DNA from 4 places in the Vibrio cyclitrophicus genome. Region 4 is predicted to be linked to each of the others. Evidence: predicted binding sites of a transcription regulator. Region 4 holds the regulator's gene; each other region holds the start of a gene.
The links. Region 4 encodes MetJ, which represses methionine synthesis genes. Its sites were predicted from a motif close to TTAGACNTNTANANGTCTAA; they were not measured.
Positions count from the first base shown of each region.

Region 1: the regulator MetJ is predicted to act here: its motif matches at 3,624-3,643, upstream of OCW38_RS08530 (MetQ/NlpA family ABC transporter substrate-binding protein).
Region 2: the regulator MetJ is predicted to act here: its motif matches at 3,061-3,080, upstream of metK (methionine adenosyltransferase).
Region 3: the regulator MetJ is predicted to act here: its motif matches at 3,850-3,869, upstream of metN (methionine ABC transporter ATP-binding protein MetN).

Region 1 covers NZ_AP025480.1:1,949,380-1,957,091, forward strand. Annotated here, with positions in the region: gene OCW38_RS08505 (DUF134 domain-containing protein) at 1-265, shown strand, start outside; gene nqrM ((Na+)-NQR maturation NqrM) at 411-608, opposite strand; gene OCW38_RS08515 (NifB/NifX family molybdenum-iron cluster-binding protein) at 605-1,036, opposite strand; gene OCW38_RS08520 (DUF1007 family protein) at 1,406-2,128, shown strand; gene OCW38_RS08525 (nickel/cobalt transporter) at 2,227-3,342, shown strand; gene OCW38_RS08530 (MetQ/NlpA family ABC transporter substrate-binding protein) at 3,674-4,477, shown strand; gene OCW38_RS08535 (hypothetical protein) at 4,817-5,158, opposite strand; gene OCW38_RS08540 (patatin-like phospholipase family protein) at 5,214-6,086, opposite strand; gene OCW38_RS08545 (hypothetical protein) at 6,170-6,508, opposite strand; gene OCW38_RS08550 (sigma-70 family RNA polymerase sigma factor) at 6,859-7,374, opposite strand; gene OCW38_RS08555 (thioredoxin family protein) at 7,459-7,707, opposite strand.
Region 2 covers NZ_AP025480.1:471,043-478,754, forward strand. Annotated here, with positions in the region: gene OCW38_RS02300 (SprT family zinc-dependent metalloprotease) at 36-536, opposite strand; gene OCW38_RS02305 (DUF2189 domain-containing protein) at 616-1,413, opposite strand; gene metK (methionine adenosyltransferase) at 1,783-2,937, opposite strand; gene tkt (transketolase) at 3,327-5,321, shown strand; gene epd (erythrose-4-phosphate dehydrogenase) at 5,536-6,585, shown strand; gene OCW38_RS02325 (phosphoglycerate kinase) at 6,752-7,712, shown strand, end outside.
Region 3 covers NZ_AP025480.1:752,232-759,943, forward strand. Annotated here, with positions in the region: gene OCW38_RS03525 (carbohydrate porin) at 1-1,079, shown strand, start outside; gene OCW38_RS03530 (MetQ/NlpA family lipoprotein) at 1,170-1,979, opposite strand; gene OCW38_RS03535 (methionine ABC transporter permease) at 2,046-2,729, opposite strand; gene metN (methionine ABC transporter ATP-binding protein MetN) at 2,719-3,753, opposite strand; gene gmhB (D-glycero-beta-D-manno-heptose 1,7-bisphosphate 7-phosphatase) at 3,994-4,545, shown strand; gene OCW38_RS03550 (MliC family protein) at 4,626-4,961, shown strand; gene treR (trehalose operon repressor TreR) at 5,053-5,997, shown strand; gene treB (PTS trehalose transporter subunit IIBC) at 6,202-7,626, shown strand.
Region 4 covers NZ_AP025480.1:251,432-259,143, forward strand. Annotated here, with positions in the region: gene cytR (DNA-binding transcriptional regulator CytR) at 1-198, opposite strand, end outside; gene priA (primosomal protein N') at 439-2,640, opposite strand; gene rpmE (50S ribosomal protein L31) at 2,972-3,190, shown strand; gene OCW38_RS01150 (malic enzyme-like NAD(P)-binding protein) at 3,522-4,811, shown strand; gene metJ (met regulon transcriptional regulator MetJ) at 5,111-5,431, opposite strand; gene OCW38_RS01160 (O-succinylhomoserine (thiol)-lyase) at 5,640-6,821, shown strand; gene OCW38_RS01165 (bifunctional aspartate kinase/homoserine dehydrogenase II) at 6,824-7,712, shown strand, end outside.

The DNA.
Region 1 (7,712 bases), 1.7 Mb from region 4:
AAAACATCGACAGTTATGTACTCGTGCGGCTTACTCTTGTTTTAAGCCTAATGGCGTCCCTATGGACGAGCTTCATCAAGAAGAGCTGCTATTAGAAGAGTTGGAAGCGCTACGCTTGGCTGATCAAGAAGGCCTAAGCCAGCTTGAAGCCGCCGAGCAGATGCAGGTGTCTCGCCAAACGTTCGGTAACATCATTAAACGTGCACGAGCCAAGGTTGCTAAATGCATCGTCAACGGCCACGCGTTAGTCATTCAAAACTCTTAACTGACACCCTAGCCTTAACTCTAGATCCCACTCTCACTGCTGGATACCGAACTCGTCACTGAGCGATCCAACTATCTGATTTAGCTGTTTATCTGTTTATCTGTTTATCTATTGACTTAGCTATATGGCGGCTTGTTTGAGCTCTCTAGCTTGAGGGTTCTGAGATCTGATACAGCTTACGGCTATGTTCCTCACACACCTCTTTGCAATTGCATTCACGCTCAATATCGATCTGCGCTAGCCCCCCGCAGCTGCCTTTGATTGGCTGGCGTGAAAAAATCACACCGATCGCCATCAACGCCACGATTCCGACAAAGCCTAATAATGTTAGTAGGAATGTCATTTACGGAACCCTCGAATAGCCCCCAATTTGTGGGGTCGTGACATGAAAATTGCGCCGTCTCTCCTACGCTCTTTCTTACCACACCCATGATTGCGAGGCTCTCGACCGTAATCTAGATCGGTCACTTCTTGTAGGTGATCAAAATCTAATGCTTCGATTTCAACCTTTCCTGTCGAGGCTAACACTTTAATATCGTTCTTAAACAAGTGCGCCAGCATCCTTTTCCCTATGTGACGGACAACAACTGCTTGCACGCCGTAAGAGTGGATCACTGAAATCCATTGCTTCTTTTTATTACAAGATGAGTCGGATTCAACCAAAGAAACAACCTGCTTTATTTGTCGTTGGTCATCCACAATCGCTATCTGTGGTGAACGAGCAAAATGATTGCCGACATGGAGATTAAGACAAGGTACTGCGTATAACATGGTAACTCCCTGTTATTGGTGATCAGGCATTCAGTATATTCCTCATTATTGGCATATGCCAATAACCATGGTATGAAAAATTAGATTTACAGAATAGAGAAATAGCACTTTCAGCAAAAACTATAGAGTAGACGGAGCTACAAGCTAGCTTGGAAAAGAAAAGTTTATTGAGACGAAAAGATTCATAGAAACAGAAAGGTTTATGAGAAAGACGTTACCCGCCAACGCTCTAAGGTCTATGGCTCTACCTTTGAGATAAACCATTGTTGTCACAGGTGTTGTTTTTAATGTGCTTCTTATCCTCTTTCAAAGTGAATAAATGCTTAAATTGTTATATTATAACATCACAACAAATAACCGTCTGTCTTCATGAAACTGTTCTCTACTCTAATCAATGTATTCGATCGCCTCTCTTTGGGCTGTGTAAGCCGCTTTTCGATGTGTTTTCATTTTCTAAAATGCTTACCTCTTGGCATTGCATTGCTATCTTTTGCTCCAAACCTATATGCCCACCCTCACTCCTGGGTTGAAATGAAGACCCACATCGAAGGTGAGAATGGCCTAATAACTGGCCTGTCGATGGAATGGTCGTTTGATGCTATGACGTCGATGTATATGTTAGATGGTGAAGACGTATCTCCAGACAAAGAAGAAGAGACGTTCAAAAACCTGGCAGCATCCGTTATCGAAAACATGATGTACGAGCACTACTTCACCTACTTCTATGACAATGAAGAGCCAATCAAATATCAAGTAGCAGAGCATGCCAAATTTGAACGTGACAAAGCCAAAATGGTGCTCACTTTTGACCTACCGCTTGCCAAACCAAAACCGGTGACAAGAGACACACTTCGTGTATTGATCTTTGACCCTAGCTACTTTGTCGATATGTCGTGGTTATCTAAGGGGGATGTGACCTTATCGCCAGAACTCGCGAGACAATGTCAGTTAGAACTCGTTGAGCCTAACCCGACTCCAGAACAAATGAGCTATGCGATGTCTTTGCCAACCGATGCGGATCCAGATAACACGCTCGGCCAACTGTTTACTCAATCGGTCAAGCTTCATTGTGCTGCGCTTCCCACTTCCTAACCGCAGCGACTCGTTTGAGCTATTAAACGTCTTAACTCAAACGAGTTAAACCTGCCAAATTAACGAAAATAGTAATCTCTAATTCAGGTTCTTGTTATATGAAGAAAAATCAATTCAAAGCCAACCATGCCCTCATTGGTATCGGTGCATTATTATTTGTTGCTGTTGGCGCGTATCAACTATGGTCGATGTGGCCATCACTCGTTATCACCAGTATCCAATGGCAAAGAGAGGTCAATTCAGAACTTGCAGACCTACTCTACCAAGCCAAGTCAAACCCTTGGGGAGCAGGCTGTTACCTGATTGGATTCAGCTTTATCTATGGAATGCTGCACTCTTTGGGGCCTGGCCATGGCAAAGTCATCGTTTCAACATACTTAGCCACTCACCCAACCAAAGCAAAAGCCAGCTTGATTCTTACGGTGGTATCCGCTTTGTTACAAGCACTGGTCGCTGTCTTATTAGTCAGCGTTTTGTTGTGGGGCTTTAATGCTTCAATGCGAGTAGTGAACGACAAAGCCAACCTATTTGTTTCATTGAGCTTTGCCTTAGTGGCCGTGGTGGGTACATTGATCTGCTGGAAAGCTCTGAAAAACATCTACTCAACGGTGCGCAAACCAAAGTTGAAAGTGAAGACCATCACCGCATTCGCAACAGATATGCCTTCTCCTATAGCCGCTCGTTCACCGATCTCGACCCAATCACCAATGGCGCGTCGCTCATCAGTATCTGATGGTTCCGCGATGTTGAACCCCATTCGTACAATACAATCAGCAGAACACTCGCACGCAGATCACTCTCATGCCGACTGCGGATGCGGCCACCAGCACGTCGCCGATGCAGACGCGATAAATAAAGCTTCAACGCTCCGTGAATATGCAGGAATCATTGTCACCATAGGGGTAAGGCCGTGTACTGGAGCTATTATGGTTCTGCTTTTCGCTAACATGGTCGGCTTGTATTGGATGGGTGTTCTTAGTGCGTTGGCAATGGCGGTTGGTACGGCATTAACAACCTCACTAATTGCAATGATGACGCTAACAGGCAAACATTTGGTGAAACGCTACTTAGCCGCAGGTAACAAGAATAGCAGTGCCTCATTAAAAGTCGCTGGTCATTATTTGCAGCTATTTGGCGGTCTATTACTTATTGTGATTGGACTACTATTAATGAACGGACAAGACAGCGGCATGTCGCCAGTCTTCACCATGTAATTAGTGGAAGCGTTTAATTAATATCCAGTGAATTCTACAATCCTCATACGACAAGGCCTCGCAAACGTGAGGCCTTATTTTTATCTATCACTAACGGTTAAAGAAATCTTTTCTCTTAACGATAAAGCTCGTCGAGTTTTAGTCACTGTGATTAAGTGTAATCAGACAATCGCTTGCGAAAGCAGATCCAATATTTTGGAGTTATATACCCCACCTAGTAATAACATCAATTTAACTTCTCCTTTAACAAACCTATTGACCCAATCGCATTAATAGATAATATAGACGTCTAGGCACCCATATGTCTTTTAGTTAATTAAATGGAGTTATCATGAAAAGCTACAAAAAAATCATCGCATCCCTGTTGGCATTGGCATTCACATTAGGTGTGACAGGATGTGGAAAAAAAGACGAGGCAGTCATCAAGATTGGTGCAACAGTAGGTCCACACGCACAAGTTGTACAGGCCGTCGCTATTGAAGCAGCGAAACAAGGGATTAACATCGAATTAGTTGAATTCTCAGACTACATCACCCCTAACGCAGCATTGGATGACGGAAGTATCCAACTTAATAGCTACCAACATCAGCCATTTCTCGACAACTTTAACGACAATCATGATAGTAAGTTGGTTTCTATCGGACGTTCAATTTTGATGCGTATGGGCGTTTACTCTAACAAGTACACTTCACTTGACTCTATTCCTGACAACGCAAGAATTGCGATTCCAAACGATCCAACCAATGGCGGACGCGGACTATTACTATTAGAAGATGCAGGGCTTATTTCACTGAGAGAAAACGTTGGATTCAATGCATCTCTAACCGATATTGTCTCCAATCCAAAGAATATTCGATTTGTCGAAGTTGATGCCGCACAGTTGCCCCGCTCTCTTGACGATGTAGATGCTGCAGCTATTACTATGAACTACGTGATGTCTGCAGGGTTAGATCCTAAGAAACAAGGTATCTACTTAGAGAAGAAAGACGCACCTTTAGCTGTGATGGTTGTTGCGGCGCGAGAAGAAGACAAAAATAATGAAGTCTATAAAAAGATCATTTCGATTTATCACTCTCAAGAGATCAATGACTTTTTGAACAGCACCTTCAAAGGCACCATAGAAGCGGCAAATTAAGCTAAAAGAATAACCTTAGATTTGGCGTTGTATGTGAAGCAATTAAGCAACGTCCTGATCTTAAGTTTATCGGCTGTTATTACGAAACTAAGCTATTGAATACTTTAATTCGTAATCCTAAACTCGTTATGGCTTGCTAACCTAGTTCGTTCCCAATAATTTGTTAGAGATCGGTTTATTGCAAGATCCGAAATAAAAAGGCCTCGCACATGCGAGGCCTTAGTTTTATCTATCAAACGATAATACACCCTACTTCACTGGCTTAACCACTTGCATCAGTGTTGTATTGAACGGCTCTGATTAAAGAGACACTGCTAGTTAACTAAAAACGGCTACAAGCTAGAAACTGCTATAAGAATGGGGAAGGCGTTTTTCTTCATTCCAACCGGACAACTCAATATTGATCAATAATTTGCGCTTCTCATTACACAGTGAAGCGATATTGATAATAGGTAGCTGGCTGCGAAACTGCGCGGTAAGTATGACCTTTTTACCGTCACTAAGGCCGCTTCGACATTGCGACACAATCGCTTCGGTGTCTAATTGATGTGCGTTCTCGATAATTTGGGTATCAGCGTTCTCTTGATAGCCATCGATCAGCCAAGATACGGCTGGTACTTCTAAGCTTGTGAGAACGATGACATCTTTTGTTGCCATAAGCTCATGGAGTTCAGTTTGCATAAATCCCCCTCTTAGTTAGCCTGTTGCCTAACCATAAAAATTAACGACCAGCCCATTAAAGTCGGTTACCCAGATTAGCCTGTGCCAAATGGTAGCCTCTATCTATCATCTCTTGTGAGCGATCAAACTCTAAGGTGCCACAGGCATTACGTGGGATCTCAAGCGTAATATCTGCGGGATAAGCGGCCAATTTTTGACGAGCAATGGTCGATTGCATCGCATCAAACGCTTGGTTGGCAATGTCGTAGGCAGCAAAATTGAAGCTCATTTTACTTTTTACACTGCTACCTAGATTATCGATAAAAAGAGTAACCTTCTCATGTAGGTTACTCTGTTTTGTTGGTAGAGAAACCGGTATCACTTCCTGTTGAAGCATCTCAGGTTCACCACCTAAGTTCACAGCCAGAGTAAAGTCTGTCTTATCACTAAAGGTAGGCGCAATCGGTACGGGATTGAGCACTCCTCCATCGATCAGCACTTCACCATTGATGACGTGAGGCGTGAAGAACAATGGCAAAGAGATAGAAGCACGAATAGCATCAAACAAAGAACCCGATTGCAACCAAACCTCTTTTTCATCAGCGACGTTGGCAGCAACTGCGGTATAAGGGATAGGCAGATCTTCAATTGAAATCTCGCCGATCAGCCTACGCAGTGTGTCGATGATCTTGTCCCCTTTGAAGATACCACTTGATTGCCATGAAAAATCTAACATCATAGCCATATCCGATTGGTCGATACTGGTGACCCACTCTTCAAATTCATCCAACTTACCCGCCGCGTAGACACCACCGATAAGTGCACCAATTGAACAGCCAGAGATGGATTTTATCTGAAAGCCGTGCTCAATTAGCCAGCGGATGATGCCAACGTGAACCAAGCCTCTTGCGCCACCACTGCCAAGTACCAATGAGATCGTTTTTGCCATCGTACTAATCCTTTAATATTTTTATTCAAGACTGGTTCACTCGTTGATTTTCCGATTCGCTAGCCTCGAATGAGTGAATCTTTTCAGTCCATGCGAGTGATAAAGGTTTGCTCGTCATCGACAAAAGCCACATAGTCGCCGTGATAGATAAACACCCGACCACGCCCTTCAACGATACAGGCAAGCTGTGGGTTCAAATCTTCTTCAAGATCTTTACTTTGATACGTGCCGGTATCGGTGATTACACCGCGGAGTGTCGGCAAAAATCCATAGCTGCGCTTGGCTTGATCAATCAGGCTCAATTCACTGGCGGTAGAGAAGTAAGCCGGGATTGGGCCAGCATCTTCGATAAACATCGTTTTCAGTTCTTCAAAAGCTGTAATCACCAGCCAGTCGATGCCATTAACGTGATGGATAAACATTGTTTATAAATACCTAGATTCTCGATAATTCTAATGCGGGGATTCTATCACTATCAGGCGCAGAACGTGGTAGAGATTTGGTTGCTAACGACAAGGCCTTTCCCTGTTTGTCGCCCAATATATTCAGAATAAAACTGGAACAGATATCCATTATCAAATTACCCCAAGAACACAAGAAATCTTGAGTCGATGAATTTTATAAGGGCCTTTAGAGCCGAACGTTTTCTTGTTAAACCTTCGTTTATTGCTCCTTAAAGTAATGGCCTATAAATTAGTTTAAAGCGGAAACATTACTTCCAGAAGGATTTAAGGTTCAGCTTGAAAGGACTTAACGCTCTACTTGAAAAGACTTAAGGCTCTGCTTGAAATGACCTAAAGCAACAAACGCCCGATTGGTCTTGAGTCACTTTACACTCACTCACCAAAATGGTTTTGAGTTCTATACGGGCTCGACGTAAACGTGCCTTAACGGCTGGTAGGCTGAGCTGGTGTTTCTCTGCGTAGTCTTTTTGTGTCATACCATTGAGGTCACATTGTTCTATCACATCACGATCTTGCTCGGTGAGTTTGACCAATACCTGGGGAAGGCAGCGTTGAAGCTGAACCATCGCAGGGGAAATATCCGTGGGCATCACAAATTCTTCGATGTCTACCGAATATATTTTCCGTCTCAGCTGATCAACAAGGTGGTTTCTGGTCATCTTAAACAGCCATGATTTACCGTTCTGCAATGTACAGAAACGCTCGCTATTTCCCATGGCCTTCAGAAACACTTCTTGCATGATGTCTTCCGCTTCGTGCGGATTTTGGGTCTGTTTTAGTAGCCAACCATAAAGGCTAGGTTCCGCATGATTCCACGCATTCATCAAACATTTCATTCTTGAACCTCGATAATCCGTCGCGCATGCTCATTCAAAAAACTCTGTATGCGCGACGCTCTTTCCTTACTTTTACGCTACAACATTTTCCTTGAGTAAATCGCGAACCAGATCAACAGATGGCACCGACCCCGTGTGTTTTAACTCACCATTAATCGCGATACCCGGTGTGCTCATAATGCCAGCTTTCATAATGGCTTCCAAACTGGTGACTTTTTCAATATTGATTTGCTGCCCTAACTCTTGTGCGACCTCGGCAAACCGTTCTGCGGTAACGACGCAGTTCTTACAACCTGAACCATAAACTTGAATGCTTTTCATATCAG
Region 2 (7,712 bases), 220 kb from region 4:
ATTAGATTTATTCTATTGAGTTAATCAACCCCTAACTAGCTTAGTTGAGTCCCCGTAAAAGCTAAGGTTTGCTGGCACAGTTGGCAACGGTAGGTCGATTGGTTTCGAAGTACTTTATTGTGTCGCCTTATGGATAACGGGTAAGTGGTGCACTCACATTGGTACTCAAAGGTTTTCCCTTGTACTGAGGTGATTTCAAAGCTGTGAGTGGTTTTGGCTGGTACGTTAAATACCTTTTCCATTACGTACTTCCATTCATTGCCGTGCGGTCTAACGCGTCCAAAGACTTGATGTGTGATCAGGTGTGCGACTTCATGAGGGATCACTTCGTTGATAAAGGCTTCTTCATTTTCTGTAAAAAGTATTTGGTTGAGCTTAATTTCATTCAGCTGCAAGTAGGCTTTTCCTGCTGCCTTACCTCTTAACTTGTAAGTGATGAGCGGGCATGGAAATACACGTGAGAAATGTTGGTTAGCGGTGGTTAAGCATTCCGCCAATTTCTTATTGGCTCGATGTTGTTGCGGGGTGTATGACAAGCGAGTTAACTCCAAATAAAAGGCCTCAGCATTAACGCTAAGGCCTCATAATAACACTGCTCGTCGATCTCTCTACGATTTATACGTGATGTTTCTTTTTGATGATTTCATGATAAGCATGCCATGTACCATAGCCAAGTAGCGGCATGGTGACGATCATTCCGATTCCGTAGGTTGCAAAGCCCACCAGAATACCGGTACAAATAATACTCGCCCACACGACCATTGCAGGGATGTTCGATTTCACGGCATTAAAGCTAGTGAAAATAGCGCTCATGACATCAACACGTCTCTCCATCATCAATGGAATTGAAAAGGCAGAAATACTGAATATTAGGCTTGCGATAACAAAACCAATCACAGAACCCGTGATTAAAAAGGGAGCAAATTCGGTCAATGGCGCGCCTTGTACTGAAGGGTAGAGTGCGTGCAATAACGCAGCGATACGCATCCAGAATATCATCGCGACCATTAATACAATCGCAAAGGCCCATTGATGGGTAGAATTACGCGTGATGGCTTTCATCGAGTGCAATAGACTAGCGTTGTGCCCTTTTTCTCTTTCCCAAGCAGCGTCATACAAGCCCAGAGCAAGAAATGGCCCTATCAACATGTACACGATCAAACTTGGCATCACGACCAAGTGCGTTCCTTGCCACTGGACAAGTTGAACAATGGCGATTGCCGCAGCCATAAAGCACAGCCCGTAAAACGCGCTGATTAATGGCATTCTCACTAAGTCATGCAGAGCAAGCGACAACCAATGAAAGGGTGCAGAAATACTGATTTGGTTGCAAGGAATGGTGCGAGCATAATCCTGATCGCTGATCTTGTGTTTTTTATCGTTCAGTTCGGATGGGTGCGCGGTACGAGGCATAGATCCCCCTAGTTAAATAACGTCCTAGTTATAATTCCATAGAGCTCAATATTGTGGCTTAAATGAGCATTATGGGATTGAGCTAAAGTGCTCGTTATCGTCCTAGTTATTGTTCTAGCGTTCACTTAACTATTGATATTAGGCTTAACTGCATTGGGGTTAAATGTGAGCTTGATCTGCTAGGAGTTACCTTAACTATTGTCATTAGTACTAGAAAACACAAATTATCAATGGCTTTTTATACTAAGTGGTTAACGGTAAAGAAGGCAGGTAGAGCGAGTTACGCAGAGTAAGGGTTAGATAAGTACATAAAAATAAAGCCCTTACTAACAAGTAAGGGCTTTAAAGAAACAAATCGCAGTGGCTAAATTATTTTAGACCGGCGAAGTCGGCAAGGATTGCTGCTTTGTCAGTCGCTTCCCAAGGGAACTCTTCACGACCGAAGTGGCCGTATGCAGCTGTCTGCTTGTAGATAGGTTGAAGAAGGTTCAGCATTTCTTGAAGACCGTATGGACGTAGGTCGAAGTTTTGACGAACCGCTTCAATAATGATTTCGTGAGCGACTTTCTCAGTACCAAACGTTTCAACCATGATAGATGTTGGATCTGCAACACCGATAGCGTAAGACAGTTGAATCTCACAACGATCAGCCATACCAGCAGCAACGATGTTTTTCGCAACGTAACGCGCTGCGTAAGCTGCAGAACGGTCAACTTTCGATGGATCTTTACCAGAGAATGCACCGCCACCGTGGCGAGCTGCGCCGCCGTAGGTATCAACAATGATCTTACGACCTGTTAAACCACAGTCACCCATTGGGCCACCGATTACGAAACGGCCTGTTGGGTTGATGAAGAAGTTAGTGTCTTTGTTGATCCATTCAGCAGGAAGTACTGGCTTGATGATCTCTTCCATTACCGCTTCACGTAGATCCGGAGTTGTTACTGAATCACAGTGTTGAGTAGAAAGAACAACAGCATCAATACCAACAATCTTACCTTGGTCGTACTGGAATGTTACTTGAGATTTCGCATCTGGGCGAAGGAAGTCAAGTTTGCCGCTCTTACGTACTTCAGCTTGCTTCTTAACAAGAAGATGAGAGTAAGTAATTGGAGCTGGCATTAGGATTGGTGTTTCGTTAGTCGCGTAACCAAACATGATGCCTTGGTCGCCAGCGCCTTGCTCTTTAGGGTCTGCTTTATCGACACCTTGGTTAATGTCTGGAGACTGCTTACCAATTGTGTTTAGAACGGCACAAGAGTCAGCGTCAAAGCCCATATCAGAATGAACGTAACCAATTTCACGTACTGTTTCACGAGTGATTTCTTCGATATCAACCCATGCAGACGTTGTTACTTCACCGCCAACCATAACCATGCCGGTTTTTACGTAAGTCTCACAAGCAACACGTGCTTTTGGATCTTGTTCCAAGATGGCATCAAGAACAGCATCAGAGATTTGGTCTGCAATTTTATCTGGATGGCCTTCTGAAACAGATTCAGAAGTGAATAGGTGCTTAGCCATGAGAGCTCCACTTTTAGTTTTTAGTTGCAATTAGTTTTTAGTTGCAAACAGTTAAATGCAAATAATTTTAGGCATCGCAAGCTAGCAAGCGCTGCCATTAAATACAGTATATTTTGTAGGTGTTTCTACATCTAGACGGCTATTCTAAATTCCAGCGGTCGAATTACAAGCTCTTTTTTATGATATGTCATAACTAAACGTTTGCGTATCGGTCGGGATAAGCCATTGCCAAGCGATGTAAATGTTCGAAAATTGCGAAAAATGACTGTTAAAATGCCAGTAAAACGTTTGCAGTCGCTAAAGTCGTTTGAGAGAATACCCGCGCTAATAAGAATGAAAATTTTAGCATTAATCTCTTTTTTAAATCGCTTATGTACTCAGGAGCAGACATGCCTTCTCGTAAAGATCTAGCCAATGCAATTCGCGCACTTAGCATGGATGGCGTTCAACAAGCAAATTCAGGCCACCCTGGCGCACCTATGGGTATGGCTGACATCGCTGAAGTTCTTTGGCGTGGTCACTTGAACCACAACCCAGGAAACCCAGAGTGGGCTGACCGCGACCGTTTTATCTTGTCTAACGGGCATGGTTCAATGTTGATTTACTCTCTGCTTCATCTGGCAGGTTACGAGCTCTCAATTGAAGACCTTAAGAACTTCCGTCAGCTGCACTCTAAGACGCCTGGTCACCCTGAGTACGGTTACGCTCCTGGTATCGAAACAACGACAGGCCCTCTAGGTCAAGGCATCACTAATGCTGTTGGTATGGCAATGGCTGAGAAAGCACTGGCTGCACAGTTCAACAAAGAAGGCCACGACATCGTAGACCACTACACTTATGCATTCATGGGTGATGGTTGTCTGATGGAAGGTATCTCTCACGAAGCATGTTCTCTAGCGGGTACGCTAGGCCTTGGTAAGTTGGTTGCTTTCTGGGATGACAACGGCATCTCTATTGATGGCGAAGTTGAAGGTTGGTTCTCTGACGATACACCTAAGCGTTTTGAAGCTTACGGTTGGCATGTAATCCCTGCTGTTGATGGTCACGATGCTGACGCTATCAATGCTGCAATTGAAGCGGCTAAAGCAGATCCTCGTCCAACACTTATCTGTACTAAAACTATCATCGGTTTTGGTTCTCCAAACAAAGCGGGTACGCACGACTGTCACGGTGCTCCACTAGGTGCAGATGAAATCACAGCAACTAAAGCAGCGCTTGGTTGGGAACACGGTCCTTTCGAAATACCAGCAGATATCGCAGCTGAGTGGAATGCGAAAGAAGCAGGCGCAGCGAAAGAAGCAGCGTGGAATGCTAAGTTTGACGCATACGCAGCGGCTTACCCAGAGCTAGCAGCAGAATTCAAACGTCGTACTAACGGCGAACTTCCAGCTGAGTGGGAAGAGAAAGCAAACGCAATCATTGCTGACCTTCAAGCTAACCCAGCTAACATCGCTTCACGTAAAGCGTCTCAAAATGCACTAGAAGCGTTCGGTGCGATGCTACCTGAATTCATGGGCGGCTCTGCTGACCTTGCGCCTTCTAACCTAACTATGTGGTCTGGTTCTAAGTCTCTTGAAGCAACTGACTTCTCTGGTAACTACATCCACTACGGTGTACGTGAGTTCGGTATGACGGCTATCATGAACGGTATCGCTCTGCACGGTGGTTTCGTACCATACGGTGCAACGTTCCTAATGTTCATGGAATACGCGCGTAACGCAATGCGTATGGCTGCTCTGATGAAAGTTCAGAACATCCAAGTTTACACGCACGATTCTATCGGTCTTGGCGAAGATGGCCCGACTCACCAACCGGTTGAGCAGATCGCTTCTCTACGTCTGACTCCAAATATGAGCACATGGCGTCCATGTGACCAAGTTGAATCAGCAGTTGCTTGGAAACTGGCTATTGAGCGTAAAGATGGTCCTTCATCTTTAATCTTCTCTCGTCAGAACCTTGCACAACAAGATCGTAACGCAGAGCAAGTAGCTAATATCGCTAAGGGTGGTTACATCCTGAAAGATTGTGCTGGTAAGCCAGAGCTAATCATCATTGCTACAGGTTCTGAAGTTGAGCTTGCTGTTGAAGCAGCAGCACAACTAACAGCTGAAGGTAAAGCAGTACGCGTAGTCTCTATGCCTGCAACTGACGCATTCGATAAGCAAGACGCTGAATACCGCGAATCTGTACTTCCATCTGACGTAACTGCACGTATCGCTGTAGAAGCTGGCATCGCTGACTTCTGGTACAAGTACGTTGGTTTCGGTGGCAAGATCATCGGTATGACAACGTTCGGCGAATCTGCACCAGCGGGTGAGCTATTCAAGATGTTCGGTTTCACTACTGAAAATGTAGTAAACACAGCGAAAGAGTTTCTTGCTTAATCATTGACTGATGGCCTTGTGCTAACAGTTAAATGAAGGAAAAAACCGAGCGCTGAGCTCGGTTTTTTGTATCTGGGATTTGTTTTCTCCTAGACTCATCTTTATAAGTAGCAGATCAACCTGTCCTAAGTAGACTGAGGTATTCAAGTAATGCCTTTTGGGTAGGATTCAGTTATCATCTGTTGCACGAAATTTTGGTTAGATGTACGGAACTATGCTAAAAGTCGCGATAAATGGATTTGGACGAATAGGGCGTAATGTATTGCGCGCTGTCTATGAAAGTGGCAAAAGCCAACAAATCAAAGTGGTAGCTGTCAATGAGCTTGCTCAGCCTGACGCTATGGCTCACTTATTACAATACGACACCAGTCACGGTCGCTTTGGTAAGAAGATCTCCAACGATCAAGAGCACATCTATATCCACCATGGTATTGGTGCAGAAGATAAAGGCGAGTTTGATACTATTCGTATCTTACATCTTGCTGATATTGAACTGCTGCCTTGGCGTGACCTTGAGGTGGATATTGTTCTCGATTGTACTGGCGTCTACGGTTGTAGAGATGATGGCCTAGCGCACATCGCTGCAGGGGCTAAAAAAGTTCTATTTTCACATCCTGGTGCGAATGACCTTGATAACACCATTATCTACGGTGTGAATCACGACACTATCACAGCTGACCATCGAATTGTTTCCAACGGTTCATGCACGACTAACTGTATTGTCCCTATCATCAAGGTACTTGATGACGCTTTTGGTATTGAGTCTGGGACCATCACGACTATTCACTCTTCAATGAATGATCAACAAGTGATCGATGCATATCATAGCGACCTTCGCCGTACTCGAGCTGCAAGCCAATCCATCATTCCTGTTGATACCAAATTGCACAAAGGTATTGAAAGGATCTTCCCGAAATTTTCTAACAAGTTCGAAGCGATATCTGTGCGTGTGCCTACGGTAAACGTAACTGCGATGGATTTAAGTGTCACAATTAATACAAATGTGAAAGTTAATGACGTAAATCAAACCATTGTTAATGCGTCCCAGTGTACATTACACAATATAGTTGACTATACTGAAGCGCCGCTCGTTTCCATCGACTTTAATCACGATCCCCATAGCGCAATTGTTGATGGTTCACAAACGCGAGTGAGCAACGGCCACCTAGTGAAAATGCTGGTGTGGTGTGACAATGAATGGGGCTTTGCGAACCGAATGCTGGATACGGTTCTTGCAATGCAAGCTTCTGAAGGCAAGAAGTAAGACCTAGAAGCAAATGTGCGGATTATTTATTTTTTAGCTTGAAATAAATACAAAGTATCCACATATTATGAGTAGTTAAAGAATTACCAGTTGAATAATTTATAGGCTTAGCAGGGTTGCTGAGTTTCCAAAACTTTATATTTATTTAAATTTGAGAGGACAAAACATGTCTGTGATCAAGATGACTGACCTGGAACTTGCAGGTAAACGCGTATTTATTCGTGCTGACCTAAACGTACCAGTAAAAGACGGTAAAGTAACTTCAGATGCACGTATCCTTGCATCTCTACCAACTATCAAACTTTGCCTAGAAGCTGGCGCAAAAGTTATGGTTACTTCTCACCTTGGTCGTCCTACTGAAGGCGAATACAACGAAGAGTTCTCTCTAGCACCTGTAGTTAACTACCTAAACGACGCACTAGACTGCGAAGTTAAGCTAGCGAAAGATTACGTTAACGGCCTAGAGCTAAACGCTGGTGAACTAGTTGTTCTTGAAAACGTTCGCTTTAACAAAGGCGAGAAGAAAAACGAAGAAGCACTTTCTAAGCAGTACGCTGCACTATGTGACATCTTTGTAATGGATGCATTCGGTACAGCTCACCGTGCACAAGCTTCTACTCACGGTGTTGGTACTTATGCACCTGTAGCATGTGCTGGTCCTCTTCTAGCTGCTGAACTTGAAGCTCTTGGCAAAGCAATGGACAACCCGGCTCGTCCACTAGTTGCTATCGTTGGTGGTTCTAAAGTTTCTACTAAACTAACGGTTCTAGAGTCTCTTTCTAAAATTGCTGACCAACTTGTTGTTGGTGGTGGTATCGCAAACACGTTCATCGCTGCTGAAGGCCACAACGTAGGTAAGTCTCTATACGAAGCAGACCTAGTTGAGACAGCTAAGAAGCTAATGAAAGAGTGTGCTATTCCAGTAGCAACTGACGTTGCATGTGCTAAAGCTTTCGATGAAAACGCTGAAGCTGAAATCAAGCACGTTTCTGAAGTTCAAGACGACGACATGATTTTCGACCTTGGTCCAGATTCAACGGCTGCTCTTGCTGAAATCATCGGCAATGCAAAAACTATCCTTTGGAACGGCCCTGTAGGCGTATTCGAATTTAAGAACTTCGAAGCGG
Region 3 (7,712 bases), 500 kb from region 4:
GCGGTTCAAATAGCAAATGGGAGGTGAGTAAAGTAGGCCGACTCGGCAACGAAAATGACCTATATGGCGAGTTTGGTTTTAGAAAAGAAGTGTATGCAGAGGACGACGTTTCATTTTTAGTTGATTCCATGTTGTCGTACTGGCAAGGCCAAGATGAGAACGCTGCGGATAAAAGCGTGGATGTAGTTCAACTCAATGTTCAAGCTGTAGGGCTTTTTGAAGATAAAGGTATTGGTATTTGGGCCGGTGAGCGCTACTACCAACGCCATGATGTACACATCGTTGATAATTACTACTGGGATGTAAGTGGTATTGGTGCTGGTGTTGAACACATCAATATGGGCCCTGGTAAATTATCGGTGGCTTTGATTCAAGACACGGTTACGGGCGATGTGTTTGATGGCAAAGAGACCACAGCCATGATTGCTGATATACGTTATGCGGGTATTCCATTGTGGAACAATGCGGATCTTGAGGTCGGTATTGATATGAACTTCGCCAATGAAAAGCAGGGTCAAACGGTGGACGCGGATGATAGTGTGATGCTGACGGCCAGCCTAAATCAAAACCTAGCGGGTGGCTTCAACAAAACCATTCTTCAAGTTGCTAACTCTGGTTATGCAGAGCAGATGACAACCTTTGGTACAGGTAAGGGCATTGTTCGTGATGCAAACAACAATGATGCTGACGGCTTTCGATTGATTAACTGGGGTGTGCTTGCTATCGGTGAGAACATCGAATTTGGCCACACGGTTCGTTATGCCGCGTCATCGGGGGTTGGTGCGAATAACAGTGATGATGAGTCGTTCAGTGCAGTAATACGACCGCTTTATAAGTGGGACAAGCGCATGCGTACCATTCTTGAAATTGGTGGCTTTGTTGAAACTATTGATAACCAAGACGGCGCGGGCGGCAAGTTCACTGTCGCTCAAGCTTGGGTACCGCAAGTGGGTTTCTGGTCACGTCCTGAATTTCGTATCTTTGCGACTTACCTAAATGATGCTGAAAATGATAATGCTTTCGGTGAAGGTAAGAACAGTGAAATGAGTGTTGGCATGCAAGTGGAAGCTTGGTGGTAAGTCGAATTTTCTTGTAAATTGTAACCAATAAAAAGGGGCTGATGTTATATCAGCCCTTCGGGTATCTATACCGCGCTGTAGTTTAGTTGATTACCAACCTTTAACCACACCACCTTGGAAGATGTCAGAAGCTGCGTTGTACACTTCTTCAGTTTGGTAAGCTTTAACGAAGTTTTGTACGTTTTCTGCGTTTAGATTGTCTTCACGAGAAACGATTAGATTCACGTAAGGAGAGTCTTTGTCTTCAACGAATACACCATCTTTTTGTGGAGTCAGGTTGATAGAACTTGCGTAAGTTGTGTTGATGATAGACAAAGCTACATCATCAAGAGAACGCGGCAGTTGTGCTGCGTCTAGTTCAACAATTGTAAGATTCTTAGGGTTCTTAACGATGTCACGAACTGTCGCTAGAAGGCCTGCACCTTCACGAAGCTCAAGTAGACCTTGTTGCTCAAGAAGCAGCAGAGAACGACCTAGGTTAGTTGGATCGTTTGGTACAGCAATGCGCGCGCCGTCTTGGATTTCGTCAACAGATTTCACTTCTTTAGAGTAACCCGCGATTGGGTAAACAAACGTGTTACCAGCGATAGTCAGTTTGTAGCCACGGTCAGCAACTTGCTGATCTAGATACGGTGCGTGTTGGAATGCATTGATGTCGATAGAGCCGTCATCTAGAGCTGCATTTGGTGTTACGTAATCTGTGAAAGTCACTAGTTCAACATCTAGTCCGTACTTTTCTTTCGCCACTTTAGCTGCAACTTCAGCAACTTGTGCTTCTGCACCTGCCATTACGCCAACTTTTACTTTAGAAGTATCCACTTCTTTATCGCCACAACCTGCTAGTACTAACGCTGATGCCGCTGCTGCGATAGTAAGTAAACCTTTAAGGTTAAATTTCATAATAATCTCCTTTTAATAAATCTATCTAATTTGGTTTCGATGACTCTAATCTTTAATCGTGAGCCTTTATCTGTGGTCAACGCGGCGAACTAATGAATCACCGATTGATTGAATAATTTGTACAAGCACAATCAACATCACTACTGTCACTGCCATGATGGTCACATCGTAACGGTGAAATCCGTAACGAATCGCGACATCACCTAGACCGCCGCCACCTACAGTACCGGCCATTGCTGAATAGCTCACCAGAGTCACGAGTGTAATCGTTACTGAGTTGATGATAGTCGGTAGTGCTTCTGGAAGCAGAACCTTGTTGATGATTTGAGTCGGTGTTGCGCCCATGGACTGAGCGGCTTCCACTAGACCTGTGGGCACTTCAAGTAGTGCACTTTCGATAAGTCTAGCAACAAAAGGTATAGCGCCGATCGTCAGTGGAACAATCGCTGCTGTTGTTCCGATGAAGGTACCAATCAGCATCTTAGTCAGTGGGATAATAGCAACCATCAACACTAAGAAAGGCACTGAACGACCTACGTTCACAACCGCACCCAAAATTTTGTTTAGTTTGGTGTTCTCTAGCAAACCACCTTTTTTAGTCGTGTGTAGAATCACGCCTAATGGGATACCGACGGCAAAGCCAACGATGCCTGCGACTGCAACCATGTAAAGCGTTTCGCCTGTTGCGCCTAGTAGAAGGTTACCGTTAAGGCTGATCCAGTCAGCAATCTCGTTGAAACTAAAGGACATAACCAAGCACCTCTACTTTTACATTGTTGTCGCGTAGGAATTGTATAGCAGCATTATCATTTGCTTCATTACCGAACAGTTCAGCTACCATCATGCCGAACTTTACGCCGCCGGCGTAATCAAGATCTGAGCTTAGGATGCTAACATCGATATTGAATTTACGAGCGATTTGCGTCATTAACGGTGCATCAACGGTTGCTCCTGTAAACTCAAGACGTACCAATGGGTAACTGCTGTTTACTCGAGTCTCATGTAAACGCGCTTGGTAATCTTCAGGAATCGTCAGGTCCAGTGTTGAGCGAATAAACTGATGTGCTAGCTCTGTTTTAGGGTGAGCAAATATTTCACCTACGGTCCCTTTTTCTACTAGTTCGCCGCCGCCGATGATTGCGACTTCGTGACAAATGCTTTTAACCACGTCCATTTCGTGAGTAATCAGTAAAATAGTGATGCTTAATTTACGGTTGATTTCACGCAGTAGCTCAAGGATAGATTGAGTCGTGGCTGGATCCAAAGCACTGGTCGCCTCATCACAAAGCAGTACTTTTGGGTCAGATGCCAGTGCGCGAGCAATCGCGACACGCTGCTTTTGACCACCACTTAGGTTTGCAGGGTAGGTATCGCGCTTATCAGCAAGACCAACCAACTCAAGTAGCTCACTGACTTTTGCTTCAATTGCTGCTTTATCTTTACCTGCAAGTTCTAAAGGCAGTGCTACATTGTTAAATACAGTGCGAGAAGACAGCAAGTTGAAATGCTGGAATATCATGCCGATGTTACGACGTGCTACGCTAAGTTCTGATTTGTTGAGTTTTGTCAGGTCGATTCCGTCAACAATCACTTCACCCGACGTTGGGGCTTCCAACATGTTTACACAGCGGATAAGAGTACTTTTGCCTGCACCTGAAGAGCCGATGACTCCAAAGATTTGACCTTGAGGAATATGGAGGTTGATATCAATTAAGGCATTGATTTCTTTAGTGCCTTGATAAAAAACCTTATTGACTTGATTCACTTTAATCATAGAGAAACCCGTGCCGGTAGAACAGAATAATATGTCGATAGCTCGCTCGATTTACAGACGATGCTATGGTGTTCTATGATCTAAGTCAATAGATATTTTTACGTCTAGATGGCTAAACGCCGATTGTATGGCTAAGCTGGAAACAAATCGTTAACGAACGCAAAACTAAATAGATAGTGATGAAGCAAATAAAGCGTGTAATAATTAATGATTAATAGAGAGTTGATAGAGAACAAAATTTTGTCTAAACCTGCTGTTTTTTTAGATCGTGATGGTGTGATTAACGTTGATCATGGCTATGTACATGATGAGCATGACTTTGAATATATCGATGGTGTGTTTGAAGCGGCGAAAGCGTTTAAAGATATGGGCTATTTATTGGTGCTAGTGACCAACCAGTCAGGCATTGCTCGTGGTATGTTTAGCGAGGACCGTTTTCTTTCTTTAACGCAGTGGATGGATTGGAACTTTGTTGATAACGGCGTTGAGCTTGATGGCATCTATTACTGTCCGCATCATGCTGAACAAGGCTTAGGCGACTACAAGCAAGATTGTGAGTGCCGTAAACCAAAACCAGGTATGTTCATTTCTGCTCGTGACTTTCTTAAGATTGATATGGCTAACTCAGTCATGATCGGCGACAAAGCTGAAGATATGATGGCTGCAGAAGCGGCAGGTGTTGGCACTAGAGTGTTGGTAAGGACCGGTAAGCCAGTCACTGAAAAAGGTGAAGCGTTAGCCAGCGTAGTACTTGATAGCATTAAAGACGTACCCGCTTTCTTGAAAGGTTAAACGTTCTATTTATCACTAAGGTTTTTCTAACCTGAGTCTAAACTAAGTGTCATTGACTATATAAAGATGAGGAACGAAGTATGAAAGCTATGTTGGTAGCATCTCTATGTACGGTAGCATTGGTCGGGTGCTCTAAATCAGCATCCCCTGATAGTGCAGCATCGGATAATCAATTCGTGACTTATCAATGTGAGTCTGACGTCTCGTTTGATGTGGCTTACCTTAGTAATGAAAAAGCAGTACTGCGTTTACCTGATAACGAGTACCAATTGACTCAAGTACCGGCAGGCTCAGGAACCAAATACATTCTAGACGATGGCACCTCAGAGATGATTAGCAGCATCACTTTGCGCACGAAAGGTGACGACGCACGTCTAGAACTAGGCCGTGTGGTCTATCGTAATTGCCAAAAGTAAGTCATAGTAAGAACTGCTATATTTTACAAACAGTTAAGTGAGGAAACCTACCCTCACTTTTTCTTCTCTTTCCTTTAACGTTAGACTTTTTATGAGCAAAAAACTCACTATTCTCGATATTGCTAAGCTGTCCGGTGTTGGTAAGTCAACCGTATCTCGTGTTCTGACCAATGATCCAAAAGTGAAACCTGAAACCCGAGAAAGGGTGGAAAGAGTAATTCAAGAATCTGGGTACACGCCTTCAAAGTCTGCGCAATCCATGCGCGGTGGCAGTCAAAAAGTCATCGGCGTGATCATCTCTCGTTTAGATTCTCCCTCTGAAAACAAAGCAGTTAGCACCATGTTGGCAGAATTGTATCGAGCGGATTACGATGTCGTGATCATGGAAAGTCAGCTAGATAGAGATAAAGCTAACGAACACCTTCAGGTTCTCAAGCGTCGCAATGTAGATGGTATTATCGTGTTTGGTTTTACTGACTGTGATATTCCTGCGATTGAAGCTTGGGGAAACAAAGCGGTGGTGATTGCTTTGGATACTGAGAATGTGACGTCGATTAACTATGATAACCGACAGGTGATCAATAGTGCGTTAACGCATTTAGCAGATCAGGGGATCTCTGAGGTTGGTTTCATTGGCGTTGATCCTAGCGACAAATCAACCGGTGAACTGCGTCTTAAGGCTTATCTCGAGTGGTGTGAAAATACAGGTTCAATTGCGAACTATCGTACTGGTCAACTTCATCATGAAAGCGCTTATCAGTTGGTGGATGAGGTGCTTGTTCCTACGACTCAAGCCATTGTCTGTGCGAGTGATACATTGGCTCTTGGCGTAATCAAGCGTTTGCAAGAGTTACAACGTGAAGATGTGGTGGTGACTGGTGTCGGTGGCAATGATCTTCTCTCTTTCTTGTTCCCTCGAGTATTTAGCATTGATCCTGGGTATCAATCTGCAGGTAAATTGGCCGCTAATCTATTGATCTCTCAGCTTTTAGGCAATTCAGAGATCTCTCATCACACTCAATCTCCGATTCTATAATCCACTCAATCAAGCGAAATTGAACCGCTTAGATTAAAATTAGAGTGTGATCTCTTTCAATTAATGGGACTGTTCCCATTTTAATTTATCATTCATGTGGGCATTATAATAACTGTAATTGGGAATGTTCCCATTAATCTAAATCGAAGTGGTTATAGCTGCATGGTTTAGAAGAGTAATTGAATGAAACCAGGGTGGGGTAGTATGAGTAAGATAGCGAAGCAAGACGTTGCGCGTCTTATCGAGTTAGTCGGTGGCAAAGAGAATATTGCGAGTGTCAGCCATTGTCTAACTCGGCTGCGTTTTGTATTGAACGATACGGAACAAGCGAACAAAGCAGAGTTAGAGAAGCTTAAACTGGTAAAAGGCTGCTTTACTAACGCAGGTCAATTCCAAGTCGTGATTGGCACCGAAGTTGATGAGGTGTACGCACTTTTGATTGAGCAAACTGGTAAAGATGCATCATCAAAAGATGAGGCGAAGTTGGCTGCTCGCCAGAACATGAACTTCCTTGAGCGTGGTATCTCCCATTTAGCCGAAATTTTCGTACCACTGCTGCCTGCCATTATTACTGGTGGTTTGATTCTTGGTTTCCGTAATGTGATTGGTGACATTCGCATGTTCGACGGCAAAACCTTGGTTGAGATCAGCCAATTCTGGGCAACCGTTCACTCTTTCTTATGGTTGATTGGCGAAGCTATTTTCTTCTTCCTACCGGTTGGTGTGTGTTGGGCAACGGTTAAGAAACTCGGCGGAACGCCTATTTTGGGTATCACGCTCGGTGTCACCTTGGTTTCTCCACAGTTGATGAACGCTTACATGATAGGTAAATCGGTACCTGAGGTATGGGACTTTGGCTTGTTCGTGATAGAGAAGGTCGGTTATCAAGCTCAGGTGATCCCTGCGATGTTAGCGGGTGTGGCTTTGGCCTTCATCGAGAGTAACCTTAAGCGCATTGTACCTTCTTATCTGTATCTAGTTGTTGTGCCATTTGTCTCGATCATCTTATCTGTGATTCTAGCTCACGCCTTTATTGGCCCATTTGGTCGTATGTTAGGCGATGGTGTGGCTTTCGCGGCTAAAGTGGCAATGACTGGTGATTTTGCGATTCTGGGTTCCGTGGTATTTGGCTTCCTTTACGCACCTTTGGTTATTACGGGTATTCACCACACAACCAACGCCGTTGACCTACAACTGATGCAAGACTTAGGTGGTACGCCAATCTGGCCTTTGATTGCACTATCAAACATTGCACAAGCTTCAGCGGTTGTCGGCATCATTATTTTGAGTAAACGTGAAGGTGAACGAGACATCTCGGTACCAGCAGCAATCTCTGCTTACCTAGGTGTAACGGAACCTGCGATGTACGGCATCAACCTTAAATACAAATTCCCTATGTTGAGCGCAATGATCGGCAGTGCCGCAGCGGCTGCAATCTGTGGTAGTGCAGGTGTGATGGCGAATGGTATCGGTGTTGGTGGCTTGCCGGGCATCTTATCGATTCAACCTCAATATTGGTCGATTTACTTAGTTGCGATGCTAGTGGCGGTTGTACTGCCCGTTACGTTAACACTGTTCTTCTATAAACGAGCACAGATGAAAGGTGAGCTAGAAACCGCCAACGCGTAATGCATTAAATAAGCGATGACTCCAAAGTGAGACATCGCTTTTGCTCTTAGTTATAGCTTTTTCTCTTAGTTATAACGGCTATTCAA
Region 4 (7,712 bases):
AACGATAGTGATGATGGTTTTTGATTCGTTGCGACGTAAGTTTCTAGCTAATGTGTTGGGTGAGTATCCAGCTTCTAGCACTGCCGCTTCGACTCGCTTACGAGTAGAAACAGAGACTTTTTCAGGGTTCATCAATGCACGTGATACCGTTGCTGTTGAGACGCCTGCTAGCTGGGCAACATCCTTCATTGTCGCCATAAATTAAACCCTCTTGTAAGTTCCTTTGCTGCCTAAGTATCTAAGGCATGAATAATAAATTTAATCGAATAGATATTGTGAAAGTGTTGCTAACACTTTTTTTATTGCAATATTTTATTCGTTTAATCTGTGTAAAGTTACGGCTAGATTAACAAAAATCACATGACTAGTGTGAAGTTGCTCACGAGAAATATGAAAGATTTGTGAACAAACTTATCATTAGTTTTAACCCGATGGGATTTAGCTCAAATCTTGAGGCTCTATATCGAGTGACCAGCGGACTTTTTTTGCAGCGGGTAACATATTGATTGCCGGTTTCGCGCTCATTAATAGCTTCTGCATTAATGAACGCGTCTGAGTTTGTAAGATTAACTGCCAGCGCGACTTGCCCGCTCGTTTTGCTAACGGGGCAGGGGTTGGCCCTAACACCATACAATATTGGTCAAACAGCGGGTGCGATTCTAATGTATGACGCACTTGACGTAGAAACTCTTCCACTAAGCGCGTGTCGTTAGCTTCCGCTCGGAATAACGTCATAAAGGTATATGGCGGTAACATCGCCTGTTTGCGTTCGGCTAAGGCAGTCTGAGCGAAGTGGTTATAGTCTTTATGTAATAGTGCTTGCAGTAATCCGTGTTCAGGGTGGTGAGTTTGTAAGATGACTTCACCCGGTTTACTTGCACGACCGGCGCGTCCCGCTACTTGAATGAATAACTGAGCAAGGCGTTCTGAAGCTCTAAAGTCACTACTATATAAAGAGCCATCAACATCCAATAACGCAACAAGTGTGACATCTGGGAAGTGATGCCCTTTAGCAAGCATCTGTGTACCAATCAGGATTTGGTATTCACCTTTGCGAATCGACTCTAATGCATTTTCTAGGCTGCCTTTACGGCGAGTACTATCGCGATCAATGCGAATGGTTTTGTATTCAGGGAATAGTTGGCCAAGTTGAGCTTCTAGTTGCTCGGTACCGACACCCACGGTTACTAAGTTCGCTGAACCACAGCCTTGGCAATTATGTACGATATGCTGTTGTGAACCACAATGGTGGCAGCGCATCTCATTACTGTATTGGTGATAGGTGTAGTAAGCGTCACAGCGTTTACATTCTGCAGTCCAACCACAATCGTGACACATCAGTGCTGGAGAAAACCCACGGCGGTTGAGGAACAACATCACTTGGTTACCCGCCTTGAGATGCCTTTGCATTTCTGCAATCAACGACGCAGATAAGCCGCTTTCTAGGTATTCCCCCTTAACATCCAATACTTTATTGGTGGTCGGCAGAGCGACCCCCGCGCGTGAGGTGAGAGTGAGGTAGCTGTATTTACCGATCTGAGCATTGTGCAGTGTCTCAAAGGCCGGAGTAGCTGAACCAAGAACAACCGGAATCTGTGCTTTGTGAGCACGCATGATCGCCACATCACGAGCGTGGTAGCGGAGGCTGTCTTGCTGTTTATATGAAGCATCATGTTCTTCATCGACAATAATGATGCCCAGATCGGCAAAAGGCGTGAATAGAGCCGAGCGTGTACCAATCACGATACCCGCAATTTTATCACGCGCCGATAACCAAGCATTCAATCGCTCAGAATCGTTTAACCCTGAATGGATGACCTCAACGGGTACATTAAAGCGTCGTTTAAAGCGGTTAATCGTTTGAGGTGTCAGGCCTATTTCAGGAACCAAGACTAACGCTTGTTTACCTTGGTCTAGAATCGGCTTGATCATATTAAGGTAGACTTCAGTTTTACCTGAGCCCGTGACACCTTCTAATAAGAAGCAACCAAAGTCGGTTTGGCTATTTACCGTTGCTATCGCGATAGCTTGCTCTTCGTTGAGCTTAGGTTTGTCTTGGTCGTTTTCGAGGTCAGTTGACCACGGTTGGCGTTTCGGTTTTTTCTCAGCAGATTCAATCCAACCTTTTTCTTCGAGTGTCTTGAGTACAGCACTACCGACTTCTTCATCGATGAACTCTTGATGAGGAACGGGACCGTGCTCAAGCATGTGCATCACTTTGGCTTGCTTGACCGCACGACCAAAGCCTTGCATCAGCTGATCTCTACCTGATGGGGTCAGTTGCCACTCGACAAGTGTTGCGAAGTCGGCCGCTTTTCCTTTTCGTAAAGCGCTTGGCAGAGCGTTAGCCAAAGTTTCACCCAATGGATACTGATAAAACTGGCTACACCACATTAAGAGTGAGTAGACTGATTCTGGCCAAACGGGTTGGTTATCTAATAAAGCTTTGATTGGCTTGAGCTTGTCTAGCTCGAATTCTGATTCGTTAACCAGAGCCGTGACGATGCCAGTTAAGGTTTGTCGTCCGAATGGCACAGACACTCGACCGCCAATGATAGGAAATAGGTGGTTGGGAATCTTGTAATCGAACTGCTTGTCGAGTGGAACAGGCAGTGCCACACGGGCAATCATTGGACGCATAAAGGGACGGCTTTATCTGAGTTGACGAGAGCGAACAGTCTAAAGGATAAGCCAGTTAAATTCGAGAAGCAGTTTGGATGAGAAGGCTGAGTTAGCGTATGAAGCCAACTAGCACGTCTAAATCCCACTCGATGTAGAAAATAAAGATACGATTGGTGAAAAATGTATCAAATTAGTTGATCCTATCTCACAGATTCATTACTATACTGCGCCTTAAAGGTATGGCTTTATCTCTATTTAGTGATACAGCGGTGTCTTTATTTATTTTTTTAACTACGTGTGGTGTGCGGCTTAGAATCGTATAGCGACACGGCCTACTTGAGGTTATCCCATGAAAGCTGGAATCCACCCAGAATACAAAGCAGTTACTGCAACTTGTTCTTGCGGCAACACATTTGAGTTCAACTCAACGCTTGCAAAAGAATCTATCCACCTAGACGTATGTGACAAATGTCACCCATTCTACACTGGTAAGCAACGTATCGTAGATACGGGCGGCCGTGTTGATCGCTTCAACAAGCGTTTCGGTGCTCTTTCTAGCAAGAAGTAATTCTCGCTATTTAGAAACAAAAAGGACACTTCGGTGTCCTTTTTTGTTTTCTGGCGTTTGATAAACAGATCAATATTATTCCGTTCTTAACCTATTCTTATACTCTTTCGCCAACTAAGCTTAACTCTCATCGTTCCGCCTGAATCATGCATGATTGAAATCTACTCGAAAGTGCAACAAGCGACAGTAAATTCAACTGCTCACTGGTCTTATTAGTAGTGAAATCTCGTTTTTTAATGAGACAGAGGCTTCAACCATCTAGGAACTTTGAAGTACATCCATTAACATGAACAAGATCCCCCAAATAATAATATCCTAGGAACCTACACCTATGTCTGAAGACAGCAGCCAAGCTCAATCCTCTCAAGAATTATCGCCTCAAGAACAATTCCGTCAGCAAGCTCTTGATTACCATGAGTTCCCAATTCCTGGCAAAATTGCCGTAGAACTGACGAAGCCTGCAAACTCTGCAGAAGACCTAGCACTTGCATACAGTCCTGGTGTGGCTGAGCCAGTCCGAGAGATCGCACAGAACGTCGATAACGTTTACAAGTACACAGGTAAAGGCAACATGGTTGCAGTTATCTCTAACGGTACCGCGATTCTTGGCTTAGGTAACCTTGGCCCTATTGCTTCTAAACCTGTTATGGAAGGTAAAGCGTTACTGTTTAAGCGTTTTGCTGGTTTAGATTCTATCGATATTGAAGTAAAACACCGCACAATCGATGAGTTCGTTGATACGGTTGCGAATATCGCAGATACATTCGGCGGTATTAACCTAGAAGACATCAAAGCACCAGACTGTTTTGAAATTGAACGTCGCCTGATTGAGCGTTGTGATGTACCTGTATTCCACGATGACCAACATGGTACTGCGATTGTAACTGCCGCGGGTATGCTGAACGCAATCGAGCTTCAAGGTAAAAAACTCGAAGAGTGTAAGATCGTTTGCTTAGGCGCTGGAGCAGCCGCAGTTGCTTGTATGGAATTACTGATTAAGTGTGGCGCTCAGCGTGAGAAGATCTACATGCTTGATCGTAAAGGTGTGATCCACACTCGTCGTGATGACCTGAATGAGTACAAAGCACTGTTCGCAAACAACACCGACAAGCGTACGCTTGAAGATGTTATTGAAGGTGCTGATCTTTTCTTGGGCGTATCGGGCCCTAATTTGCTACCAGCAGAAGCACTAACGCTAATGGCTGATAAGCCAGTTGTGTTTGCATGTTCAAACCCTGATCCAGAGATCAAGCCACAGCTTGCTCACGAAGTTCGTTCTGATCTAATTATGGGTACAGGCCGCAGTGATTACCCTAACCAGGTAAACAACGTACTTTGTTTCCCATTCATTTTCCGTGGTGCACTAGACGTACGTGCGAGCGAAATCAATGACGAAATGAAGCTAGCGGCGGTTAAAGCTATTCGTGAACTAGCGAAAGAAGAAGTTCCAGCTGAAGTACTAGCAGTTGCAGGTGAGACTGCACTGAAGTTCGGTAAGGGTTACATCATTCCTAAGCCAATGGACCCACGTCTACTTCCTCGTGTAGCAAAAGCGGTAGCCGTAGCGGCAGTTGAATCTGGCGTAGCTCGTATTGAGATGCCTGCTAACTATATGGCATAAAAGCATATGGCATAAAAGCGTATGGCATAAAAGCGTATGGCATAAAAGCGTATGGCATAAAAGCGTATGGCATAAAAGCGTATGGCATAAAAGCGTATGGCATAGATACTGGATGGCGTAATCGCTTGTTATAGCGGTTGCTCGATTGAGCAAAAAAGAATAATAAAAAACCGACTCATCAGGAGTCGGTTTTTTTATGTCTATCATTTACAGCACACGCCTAGATAAGATAGTGGCTGATGTGACAAATAGGGTTCAGCTATAGCGGATCAATACTGAAGGCAGCGACTGAGTTATTGTTATTCTTCGTCAAATGCTTCGAACTCGATACCCATTGCTGTCATCAGTTCTTTCACTTCAGCAGGAATATCATCTGGGCGATCTTTACGAAGGTCTTCATCCGTTGGCAGTGGCTGGCCTGTGTACGCATGTAGAAAGGCTTCGCACAGTAGCTCACTGTTTGTTGCATGGCGTAGGTTGTTAATCTGGCGGCGAGTACGCTCGTCAGTGAGAACCTTTAACACTTTTAGAGGGATAGAAACTGTAATTTTCTTTACTTGTTCGCTTTTCTTTCCATGCTCAGCATATGGGCTTATGTATTCACCATTCCAGTCGGCCATTGCGTACCTTCATCACTTTAGTTGTTAGAATAAATTAATAGTGGTGATTTTAGCGGGATTTACTGCCATAAGCAAAGACATATAGACGTCTAGAAGTGTTGACGTCTCACGTTTATGAAAGTAAAGTGAATAACATATATCTAACACAGCCGCAAAAACCCCACAAGCTGCTGTGATACCCAGACGCCAAACTTGTAAGGAAGCACCTATGAGCAGCCGGAAGCCAGCAACCATCGCCGTACGTACTGGCATCGAGTCAGACACTCAACATCATGCCGTAGTTCCACCTATTTATCTGTCGACTAACTACGGTTTTCCCGCTTTTGGTGAAGTGCCAAAGTACGATTACACCCGTTCTGGTAACCCAAACCGTGGTTTATTAGAAACTGCTCTGTTTGAACTGGAGTCTGGTAAAGGTGCCGTTGTGACTAACTGTGGCACGTCGGCGCTTAACTTATGGGTGTCTACTTTCTTAGGTGGTGATGATCTTATTGTCGCACCACACGATTGTTATGGTGGTACTTACCGTCTATTTAACACGCGTTCGCTTAAAGGCGATTTTAAAGTGCTGTTTGTTGATCAATCGGATCAAGCTGCGCTAGATGCGGCGATCGCACTTAAGCCTAAGCTGATCTTATTAGAGACTCCATCGAACCCACTGGTTCGCGTGGTTGATATTGCTGAAACTTGCCGTAAAGCAAAAGAAGTGGGTGCATTGGTTGCTGTTGATAATACGTTTTTGACGCCTGTGTTCCAAAAGCCGTTAGAGCTAGGTGCCGATTTTGTTATCCACTCAACAACGAAATTCATTAATGGTCACTCAGACGTGATTGGTGGTGTGGTCGTTACCAAGACGGAAGAGCACGCTGAAGAGTTAGCTTGGTGGGGCAACTGCATCGGTGCGACCGGCACACCGTTTGATAGCTACATGACGCTACGTGGTATTCGTACGCTTGGGGCTCGTATGCGTGTTCATGAAGAGAGCTCGCGTGAAATCTTAACTTCGCTACAGCAGCAAGATCTTGTTGGCACTATTTATCACCCAAGTTTATCTGACCACCCAGGTCATGATATTGCGAAGAAACAGCAGTCTGGCTTTGGTTCAATGCTGAGCTTTGAATTTTCAGGCTCATTTGAGGCGCTTAAATACTTTGTTGGCGAGTTAGCGCTGTTCTCTTTAGCTGAGTCTTTGGGCGGTGTTGAAAGCTTGATTTGTCACCCTGCGTCGATGACTCACCGTGCAATGGGTGAAGAAGCCTTGGCAGAAGCGGGGATCTCTCAGCAACTATTACGCCTTTCGGTTGGTTTAGAAGACGCTGAAGATTTGATTGACGATCTCAAGCAAGCCTTTGAAAAGACAAAACGCTTTATCGCTGAAGGGGAGGGTTAATAATGACAACCTTTCGCCAGCTACATAAATTTGGTGGTAGCAGCTTAGCGAACCCTGAATGTTACCAACGCGTTGTGAACATTCTTAGAGAATATTCATCAGCAACCGATTTGGTTGTGGTATCTGCCGCAGGTAAAACAACCAACCGCTTGATAGAGTTTGTTGAAGCTCTCGATAAAGATGGTCGTATTGCCCATGAGTGCCTACAAACTCTTCGTCAGTTCCAACTAGAGCTGATTGAAGTGCTTCTTGAAGGTGAGCTCGCAGTGCAACTAACGGCAACCATCCAACAAGAATTCACCGCTTTAGGAGAGTTAACTGCTCCTCTAAGTGAAGTGCAAAAAGCGCAAGTGCTTGGTCATGGCGAAGTTTGGTCTTCACGCTTGTTGGCGGCTTTGTTGTGCCAAAATGATTTACAAGCCGTCGCTCAAGATGCGCGTGCTTTTTTACGAGCAGAAGTGGGCGCTCAACCTGAAGTTGATCGCGCACGTTCTTACCCTCTGATTAAAGAAGTTTTGGCTCAGCATACGCATTGCCGTGTAGTGATTACTGGCTTTATGGCTCAGAACTGCGAGGGCGAAACAGTGCTGCTCGGCCGCAACGGTTCGGATTACTCGGCGACCGTGATTGGTGCTTTGGCAGAAGTTGAACGCGTAACGATTTGGAGTGACGTGGCTGGTGTATACAGCGCTGATCCTCGTTTAGTTTCAGATGCGTGTTTGTTACCTTTACTTCGTCTTGATGAAGCGAGTGAACTGGCTCGTCTAGCGGCTCCTGTGCTTCATAGCCGAACGCTACAACCTGTGGCTCAAAGTGCTATGGATCTGAGCTTACGCTGCAGTTACCAGCCAGAGGCGGGCTCTACACAGATAGAGCGAGTACTGGCTTCAG